2 regions of the Kandleria sp. genome follow, and region 1 is predicted to be linked to the other one. Evidence: riboswitches for the same ligand, from Rfam matches in the RefSeq annotation. Region 1 holds a riboswitch; the other holds the start of a gene.
The links. Region 1 has a riboswitch for FMN ahead of ribD (bifunctional diaminohydroxyphosphoribosylaminopyrimidine deaminase/5-amino-6-(5-phosphoribosylamino)uracil reductase RibD). Riboswitches for the same ligand answer to the same signal wherever they lie in the genome.

Region 1 (4,599 bases):
TGGAAGTATTTTTGGTGGTAATATCTATTTTCTAGTATTTGGACTCATTAGATTTGTAATTGGTGTAATTATTATGATTCCAGTTGCAATATATATGGCTGTTTCATATTTCCTTAATCTAATTTATTATGGAATTATGGCTTTATTAGAAAGAAATAATAAAATAGATGATAAATCAGACTTGTGTGAAAAATTGGATAAACTTGTTCCAGTTATGTCATTTGTAATTGTTGCATTCTTCTGTTTTCTTATTGTAAATGCAAAGTAAGTTGTATATATTTACACAGATTATTAATTATGATTGAGCTATTGAGAAATTAATGTTTATGATGTTAGTAGGTGCAAAATTTTAATTGAGAGAGATAATAAACAATATATAAGCTTCTGTTATTTGTAGTGTTCAATTATTTATATATGCTTCCTTCTGTTTGAATATTGTGGTTTGTTATTTCTCTTGATATAGTACTGACATTTATTTTCAATGCTTTGACTATTTTCTTGATGCTTACTCTACTTTGTGTAAATTGGAAAATACAATATCTTTCATTTATGGTAAGATGATTATAGTTCATAGTTCTCTATTGTTTAATGTTTGTTTGGACACTTACATTTTAACACTTGAGATCTATGAACTTTTTAAATATTGAACTTGTTATGGTAAATTAAAAAAACGTTGTTGTTTGAACGTTTTTGGAGAATGGCTTAAAATCAAGATGGGAAATGTTAAAGACAAGGGCTTAGTCAATGCATTACTGACAGTATGCTTGGTGCTATGGTTATATTTTGGCTATCTTTATCGTAAATATGGAATTGTTTATGCGATGATAGCACATTTGATTTCAGATTTATCAATGATTATAGTTTTCTTGTAATTAAATTTATAAAGAAGGATAAGTTATTACAATGAATCAATATTTAAACAGTATTAGAAGCAAAAATACAACACTTTCTTTAAAGAGAAAAATAATCAGTACGATTATTGTGTTGTGTATTGGATTATTCTTAGGTGCTTTATCAAAGTACTTAGATGAAAATCAGCTTACAGGTATTCTTGGTCAGTTAGATCTGTCAAATTATTTAGGACGTTTTTCTATATGAATTGTTTTAGCCTTAGCTATATCTATATATAGTGCTTCACCAATAAGAGCAGGATTAAATGTTCTATTATTTTTTACAGGAATGTTTATCACATATTATGCTTATACAAAATTCATTTCAGGATTTTTCCTATTAAGTTATATCATGATCTGGGTAGGCTTCACTCTTGTTTCTCCCTTTTTAGCAATGCTCTGCTGGTATGCAAAAGGGGATGGAAAAATAGCAATAGTGATTTCAAGTGGTATTTTAGGTTCACTATTATCATTGACAGTCAATCTTACGCAAGGGTTTCAAATCTATAGTTATATGGACCTTATCACATGGGTTATTGCGGTAATTCTTTTGAGAAGAAAACCAAAAGAATTGGCTGTCGTTGTTTTCTTATCTATTGTAATCGCATTTGTACTACAGGCTACTTCTTTATATTGGGAAAGATTGATACCATTTTCTTTTGTTTAATTAATAAAAGTCATATTGAGTATACTCGATATGACTTTTTTATTGCATCATAATTCAAGGGATAGTACGATAAATGTATGTATTTTGGGAATCTATGTTTGGGGGAAATGAGATGGCAATTTTATCAATGTTTGTGATCATGTTGTTTTTATTAATCTGCTTTGCTGCAATTATTGCGTTATTATGTGTTGTTCTTGGAATTGGAAGTGTTGGTATTACAACCCTTATTTCAGGAATTGTTTTAACACTTACAGGGAAGAACTCAAGGCATTCTACGATGTTAAATACAATTGGAATAATACTTCTTATCTTTGGTATTATCACCTTGCTTGTTTTTAGCTCATTGATTTATTACTTTATTGTTTAGGAAAACGAGGGAAATACTATGATACAAAATATACTTTTTATCATTTTTATAGCATGTGCAATAGCTTATTATCTTATAGGACGTTTTGGACTAGAAAATATCAAAAAGTATTTGCACTTAATTGTTTCGGGATTTGCATTATTTATGCTTTTTATAGGAATATTAAATTATCAGGGAGCGCAGTATAGTAAAAATTTTAAATGTGTTCCTGGCTATATTACAGATGTAAAGAGTACAAGAAGATATGTTTCAAAACATTTTAGGACAGAGTATTCATGTGTTATTCATTATACTTTTACGGATGGAAAAATGTATTATACAAAACAGGATGGACTTGTAGATAAGCCCAATGAAAACTTATCAAAGGTGTGGGTGAGCCGTGATAATGAAGAAGTGCACATGTTTTCTCCAAAAAGTTCATTATCATCTTCCATGTATAATTTTATGTTGGCAGGACTCTTATTTTTAATCAGTATTCCACTCTTTATTCTTCATAAAAAGAAGTATCCAAGACTTTCTGCAGATGAGTTAGAGGATGCAAGCATTATCGGTATGATTATGAGCTTTGTTGGAGGAATTGTTGCTGTATTGAATATCAATGCGGTCATTGGTAATTTTATCCGTCATGAAAGTATTGAATACTTTAATTTAGATATATTTGTCGTAGGTCTTTTAATAACTGTTGTTTCTATTATTGTTGTAGTATATTCAAAAAGAAAACTGAAATATTGATCTTAATAATTATTTGTCATTGACGAATATCTAGAAGTATATTATCTTTAGATATAGAATTGAATATCTTCGGGGCAGGGTGAAATTCCCTACCGGCGGTAAAGCCCGCGAGCATTATGCATGAATCGGTGAAATTCCGATGCCGACAGTACAGTCTGGATGGAAGAAGAACAAGTAGTGATATTTATTGTCATACTTTTTTGTGTAGAAAATGTTCCGAGCAGAAATGTTCGGAATTTTTGTTTATACGGGAGTAGTGTCGATATTTGAATGGCCCCACATGCAGTGGGGTCTTTTTTTAGGAGAAAAGATTATGAAAAAAGATGATGCTTATTATATGAGACGTGCTATCTCTTTAGCGAAGCTAGGAGAAGGATACGTGCATCCTAATCCTTTGGTAGGCGCTGTGATTGTAAAAGAGGGCACGATTGTCGGAGAGGGGTATCACAAGAAATGTGGGACTCTTCATGCGGAAAGAAATGCTTTTGCCTCTTTAAGAGATAAAGAGGATGCATTGCATGCGACTATGTATGTCACCTTGGAACCTTGTGCTCACTATGGGAGAACACCCCCCTGTACTGAGGCAATTATTGAACATGGAATCTCAAAAGTGATTATTGGATCAAGAGATCCCAATCCTTTGGTAAGTGGAAAAGGAGCACGAATATTAAGAGAACACGGTATCGAGGTTATCGAAGATTTTCTAAAAGAAGAATGCGATGAAATCAACACCATCTTCTTTCACTATATAACCAAGAATGTTCCTTATGTCTTTATGAAATATGCTTCTACAATGGATGGTAAGATTGCTACGAAAACAGGTCAATCAAAGTGGATTTCAGGAGAACTTTCAAGAAGAGATGTACATTTTCTTCGTCATCGCTGTATGGGTATTCTTGTTGGCATCAACACTGTGCTTACAGATGATCCAAGTCTTACTTCACGTTGTCAAATAAATCAAGAAATAGAAAGTGATTTTATCAAGAAGGTAGATTATCAAGTCAAACCACTTAATCCTATTCGTATCGTACTCGATACACAGTTACGTATTTCTCTTGATTGTAAGCTAGTAAAGACAGCTAAAGAGATAAAGACCATTGTGGCCTGTAGTGAAGATGTAGAAGAAAACAAAGCAAAGATGCTAGAAGAAAAAGGAGTAGAGGTACTTCGTATTAAAAAAGATAAAGGACATTTATCATTGAAGCAGTTAATAAATATCCTTGGAAAAAGAGGAATAGATAGCCTTCTAATTGAAGGAGGAGGCACACTCAATGAATCAGCCATTAGAGAAGAAATCGTAGATGAAGTGCAAGTATATTTAGCACCAAAAATCTTTGGTGGAAATGGAATGACTCCGGTACGAGGAGAAGGTGTAAGTGAAGTGAGTGAAGCTCAAGAGTTTAAGCTTTATTCAGTAGAAAAGATGGGGGAAGATCTAAAAATCTGTTATAGAAGGTAAGGTGAAAAAATGTTTACAGGGATTGTAGAAGAAGTTGGACAAGTAGAAACACTAAGAATAAATGGAGATCATGGAACAATTTCTATCAAGGCTCATAAAGTGCTAGAAGCGACAAAGCTCGGTGATAGTATTGCGGTAGATGGAATATGTCTTACGGTGACTTATTTATCTGCCCATCACTTTCATGCAGATGTCATGAAAGAAACAGTGAGAAGAAGCAGTCTTTCACAAAAAAGACAGGGAAGCTATGTCAATCTTGAAAGGGCGATGAGAGCCGATGATCGTTTTGGGGGACATATTGTATCAGGTCATATTGATGGTGTTGGTACTATAGAAAACATCATTCCAGATGGCAATGCCTATTGGTATGAAATCAAATGTAAAAAAGAGATTCTGGATGGAATTGTAGAAAAAGGTTCGATTACTATTGATGGAATAAGTCTTACAGTTGCCAATGTAAGTGAGAAAAGCTTTAAGGTTTCTA
Region 2 (4,599 bases), on a different contig from region 1:
TCGTTAATGGTAGTGATAACTATGAAATCGTAAATCCTCGTTCTGCTTTCATCATGTATGATGAAAAGAAACATGATCTTGTTGTATCAAGTGGTATCGATGGAAATAAGATTGTTAAGAAAGAATTTAAGGCAGCTGTAAACAGTGCAATCGGTAGAGCTGTTAAGACACTTTCTATTGACGATAATACAAAGTATTCAAATATCTATAAGAATGCTAAAGCAACTGTTAGTAAAGAAGATCTTCAGAAAGTTCTTCCTGAATACAGAGAATTAGCTATGAAGTTTGTCAAGTGGGATATGGGAGACAATATCACTGAAGAATTAAATCCTCAGGAAATTGCCGATATGCTTTCCTATAAAGATGGTAAAGTTTCATGGAATGATGAAAAGATCACTGAATGGACTGAAGCTTTTGCACAGAAATATAAGACAGTAGGAACAAAGAGAACTTACAAGTCTCATACTGGTGCAATGCTTTCTACTGCTGAAGGTGATTATGGTTTCAGACTTGAATGGGATAAGACATTAGCTCAGGTCAAGAAAGCTTTAAAGAAAAAGATGGATCAGTCAGATGTAGATGCTTATGCTAAAAAAGCAGATGATGATACTAAGAAAGCTATCACAGTTTCATTAAAGCCAATCTGGTATTCAAAAGGTTATAAGCTTAACCTTGAAAATAAAGCAGAAGATTGGAACTCTACTCGTTACTTCGAAGTAGATATGAAAGAACAGAAAGCATACTTTATCCAGAATGGTAAAGTCGTATATTCTACAAACTGTATTACAGGTAAACCAGAAGCTAAGAGAAAAACAACTACTGGTGCTTATTGGATCAAGCAAAGACAGCTTCACCGAGTTCTAAAAGGTGATGGTTATTCAACACCAGTTACTTATTGGGTACGTATTACTTGGACAGGTACAGGTTTCCATGCTGCACCATGGCAGTCATGGGGTAGCTGGAGTCCTTCTTACTACTTATCAAGAGGATCACATGGATGTGTCAACTTACCAGGAGATGCTGCAGTTAAGATCTACAATTTAGCTCAATATGGTGACATGGTATTTATGCATTATTAATATGAAATGTACAGATCAATGATCTGTACATTTTCTTTTTTGATGGGTTAAAAACATGAACAATTCAACAATTCTTTAATTGTATTTTTCACAATCTAATTGCTTGCATTATATCAAACTTGTGATATAATCCTTAACTATTGGAGGAGAAATATGGATATTTTGTTAGACCCTATTATGGATTCAGTAAAAGCATTGCCAGTGCTTTTTATTGCATTTCTTGTTGTTGAAATTCTAAAGAATAAAAATATAGCCAACAGAGTATTGGCACATACGCGATTAGGTCCACCTGTCGGTGCGCTTCTAGGTACTATTCCACAGTGTGGTTTTAGTGTTGTGGCTGCTCAGCTTTATGGCATGAGAGTAGTGACAATGGGAACATTGATAGCTATTTTCATGGCTACAAGTGATGAGGCGATTCCTATTCTTCTTGTGCATCCTCACCTTTTTGGCATGATGTTACTGCTTATTGCCGCAAAATTTGTTGTTGGAGCAGTGACTGGTGTCATTGTTGATGCTATTCATCATGAAGAAGATGATTCATATGAATATATTGAAATAGAAAGCTGCAGCTGTGGTACAGGTGTTAATTTATGGATTAATGTATTTTCCCAGACATTAAAGATTTTCTTCTTTATCTTACTAACTAACATTGTTATGACATTGCTTATTGCCTGGGTAGGAGAAGAAACTTTATCTACAGTCCTTAAACAGAACATTTTCCTACAGCCCCTTGTAGCTGGACTTGTTGGATTTATTCCTAACTGTGCTGGAAGTGTAATCTTAACGCAGCTTTATGTCACAAATGCTTTATCATTTGGTGCACTATTTACAGGATTAACAACATCTGCTGGTGTTGGAACAATCGCATTGTTCGCTTACCATAAGAATGTAAAAAAGAATATTGCCATTTTATGTATTTCTTACATTGTTTCTACACTTGTAGGATACATCTTGATTATTGCATTATAAAGTCGGGTCTTCCGACTTTTTTCTTTACAATAAAGACAGCTGTAGTATAATGAGCGTGTAGCGAAGCTACACATAAATCTTTGGGGCAGGTGAAATTCCTGATCGGCGGTGATAGTCCGCGAGCGCAAGCATGAATCGGTGTAATTCCGATACCGACGGTATAGTCCGGATGGAAAAAGATGGTGGTATTATATTTACTTTTTCAATCTCCCAAAGTCATTGGGAGATTTTTTTCACCATAGAAAGAAGGAAAAATGAAAAATAAGAAATTAAACACGAAAGCGATGATTATGATTTCAATGTTAGGGGCAATCGCTGCACTATTGATGTTTTTTGAATTAAGTGTACCTTTCATCCTACCATTTATTAAGCTTGATATCTCTGAACTTCCAGTTATGCTTAGCGGTTTTCTATTCGGACCATTGCTTGGGGCACTGAGTGCGGTTATCAAGATTGCGATTAAGCTCATTATCAAACCTACAAGTACAATGTATGTAGGAGAGTTATCTAATCTTATTTTAAGTATTGTCTACCAGGGGGTTGCTGCCGCGATCTATCGTCACTTTAAGACAAAGAAAGGGGCAATGATTGGGCTAGCTGTTTCAACTTTAACGACAAGTGTATTATCCATTGTATCCAACGTGTTATTTATTTTCCCATTTTATGTAAATGTGATGAAATTGCCAATGGCTGCCATTGTAGGTATGGCACATAAGGCTGCACCTTGGGTTAATGATGCGACAACTATGTTTTTAACAACCATCTTCCCATTCAATATCTTAAAATTTGGGATCGTATCAATTTTAACATTGCTTATTTATAAGCCATTAAGTAGAGTTATTAAGAAAAATATGCAGTAAAAGGGTATCCTCATATTTATGAGGATGTCTTTTTTATAAATATTAATTATTATTTTAGATATTTCATAATTTATAAAAAATTGTTATTGATTATTGTGAGAATAAATTGTATTCTAAAGAATATAAAATGGGGGAAAACTATCGTGGTAAAAGTAGTAAAATTTGGTGGCTCATCTTTAGCCGATGCCAATCAGTTTAAAAAAGTAAAAAGAATTATTAAGTCAGATAAAGATAGACGCTATGTTATTCCTAGTGCTCCTGGGAAGAGAAATAAGGATGATACTAAAGTTACAGATTTATTGATTCTTTCTTATTCTCACAGAAACGAAGAAGATTTTGAACAGATTTTTGATGAAATTAAAGGACGCTATGATGAAATTATTGCTGGTTTAAAACTTGATTATTCTTTAGATGAAGAATTTATCAAGATTAAAGAAGCAATTAAAAATAAAGCAAGCTTTGATTATGTAGTCAGCAGAGGAGAATATCTAAATGGGCTATTATTATCAAAGTATCTTGATATTGATTTTGTAGATGCTGCTGACGTTATTCGTATTGATAGTAAAGGGAACTACGATGCAGAGCAGACTGATGATCTATTGAGAGATGCGCTTGCTAAACATGAATACGCAGTTATTCCTGGATTCTATGGAAGAAAGAATGATCATAGTGGAGAAATTCAGGCTTTCTCTAGAGGTGGTTCTGATGTTACAGGATCAATTGTCGCAAAGTGTGCGAATGCAAACTTATATGAGAACTGGACTGATGTTTCAGGTTTCTTGATTGCAGATCCACGTATTGTTAAAGATCCATTGCCAATTGATTCAATCACATATGGAGAATTAAGAGAACTTTCTTATATGGGTGCTAGTGTTCTTCATGAAAATTCTATTTTCCCTGTTAGAAAAGCAGGTATTCCTATTAATATCAAAAATACCAATGCCCCTGAAGATCCAGGTACATTGATTGTAGAAAGTACAGTACATAGACCAACTCACATTATTACTGGTTTAGCTGGTAAGAAAGGTTTTGCGACTGTCACTATTGAAAAAGATATGATGAACTCAGAAGTTGGCTTTGGCAGAAAAGTACTTCAGGTCTTTGAAGAATATGGTCTTTCATTTGAACATATGCCTTCAGGCATTGATACAATGACAATTGTTGTGAATACAAAAGAATTTGTACCTCATGAACAGGAAATCCTTGCTGGCATCCACCGTGCTGTTAATCCTGATCGCATTGACCTTGAATCTGATTTAGCCCTAATCGCAATCGTAGGTCGTGGTATGAAGGCAAGCCGTGGTACTGCCGCAAAAGTATTTAATGCATTAGCTAAAAAGAAAATTAATATTAAGATGATTGATCAGGGATCATCTGAACAAAATATCATTGTTGGAGTAAGAAATGTCTACTTCAATGAAGCAATCAAAGCCATCTATGATGCCTTTGTAGAAAGAGAAGATCTTGCATAGATCTTCTTTTTTCATATAAAAAATATCATATCTTTTGTATTTCAAAACACTCAAAGATATGATAATATTTATATATTGAAATTCAAAATAAAGGAGATGGTCCCATGGGATACGTATTGCTTTTTATTGCATTATTATTTTTCGCATTGCTTTTTGGATATAAGTTATTTTATTATCGTAGAAGAAATATCAATCGTGCGAGTTATTATCTATCAG

Region 2: another riboswitch for FMN. It lies ahead of J6L95_RS02170 (ECF transporter S component); the one in region 1 lies ahead of ribD (bifunctional diaminohydroxyphosphoribosylaminopyrimidine deaminase/5-amino-6-(5-phosphoribosylamino)uracil reductase RibD).

The regions. Positions count from the first base shown of each region.
Region 1 covers NZ_JAGBIX010000010.1:4,066-8,664, reverse strand. The annotation lists gene J6L95_RS01960 (hypothetical protein) at 1-268, shown strand, start outside; gene J6L95_RS10880 (helix-turn-helix domain-containing protein) at 405-572, opposite strand; gene J6L95_RS01955 (hypothetical protein) at 904-1,098, shown strand; gene J6L95_RS01950 (hypothetical protein) at 1,243-1,557, shown strand; gene J6L95_RS01945 (hypothetical protein) at 1,670-1,924, shown strand; gene J6L95_RS01940 (DUF3592 domain-containing protein) at 1,943-2,656, shown strand; FMN riboswitch at 2,718-2,831, shown strand; gene ribD (bifunctional diaminohydroxyphosphoribosylaminopyrimidine deaminase/5-amino-6-(5-phosphoribosylamino)uracil reductase RibD) at 2,970-4,115, shown strand; gene ribE (riboflavin synthase) at 4,125-4,599, shown strand, end outside.
Region 2 covers NZ_JAGBIX010000011.1:35,078-39,676, reverse strand. The annotation lists gene J6L95_RS02180 (L,D-transpeptidase) at 1-1,079, shown strand, start outside; gene J6L95_RS02175 (putative manganese transporter) at 1,233-2,051, shown strand; FMN riboswitch at 2,124-2,236, shown strand; gene J6L95_RS02170 (ECF transporter S component) at 2,306-2,911, shown strand; gene J6L95_RS02165 (aspartate kinase) at 3,055-4,383, shown strand; gene J6L95_RS02160 (hypothetical protein) at 4,488-4,599, shown strand, end outside.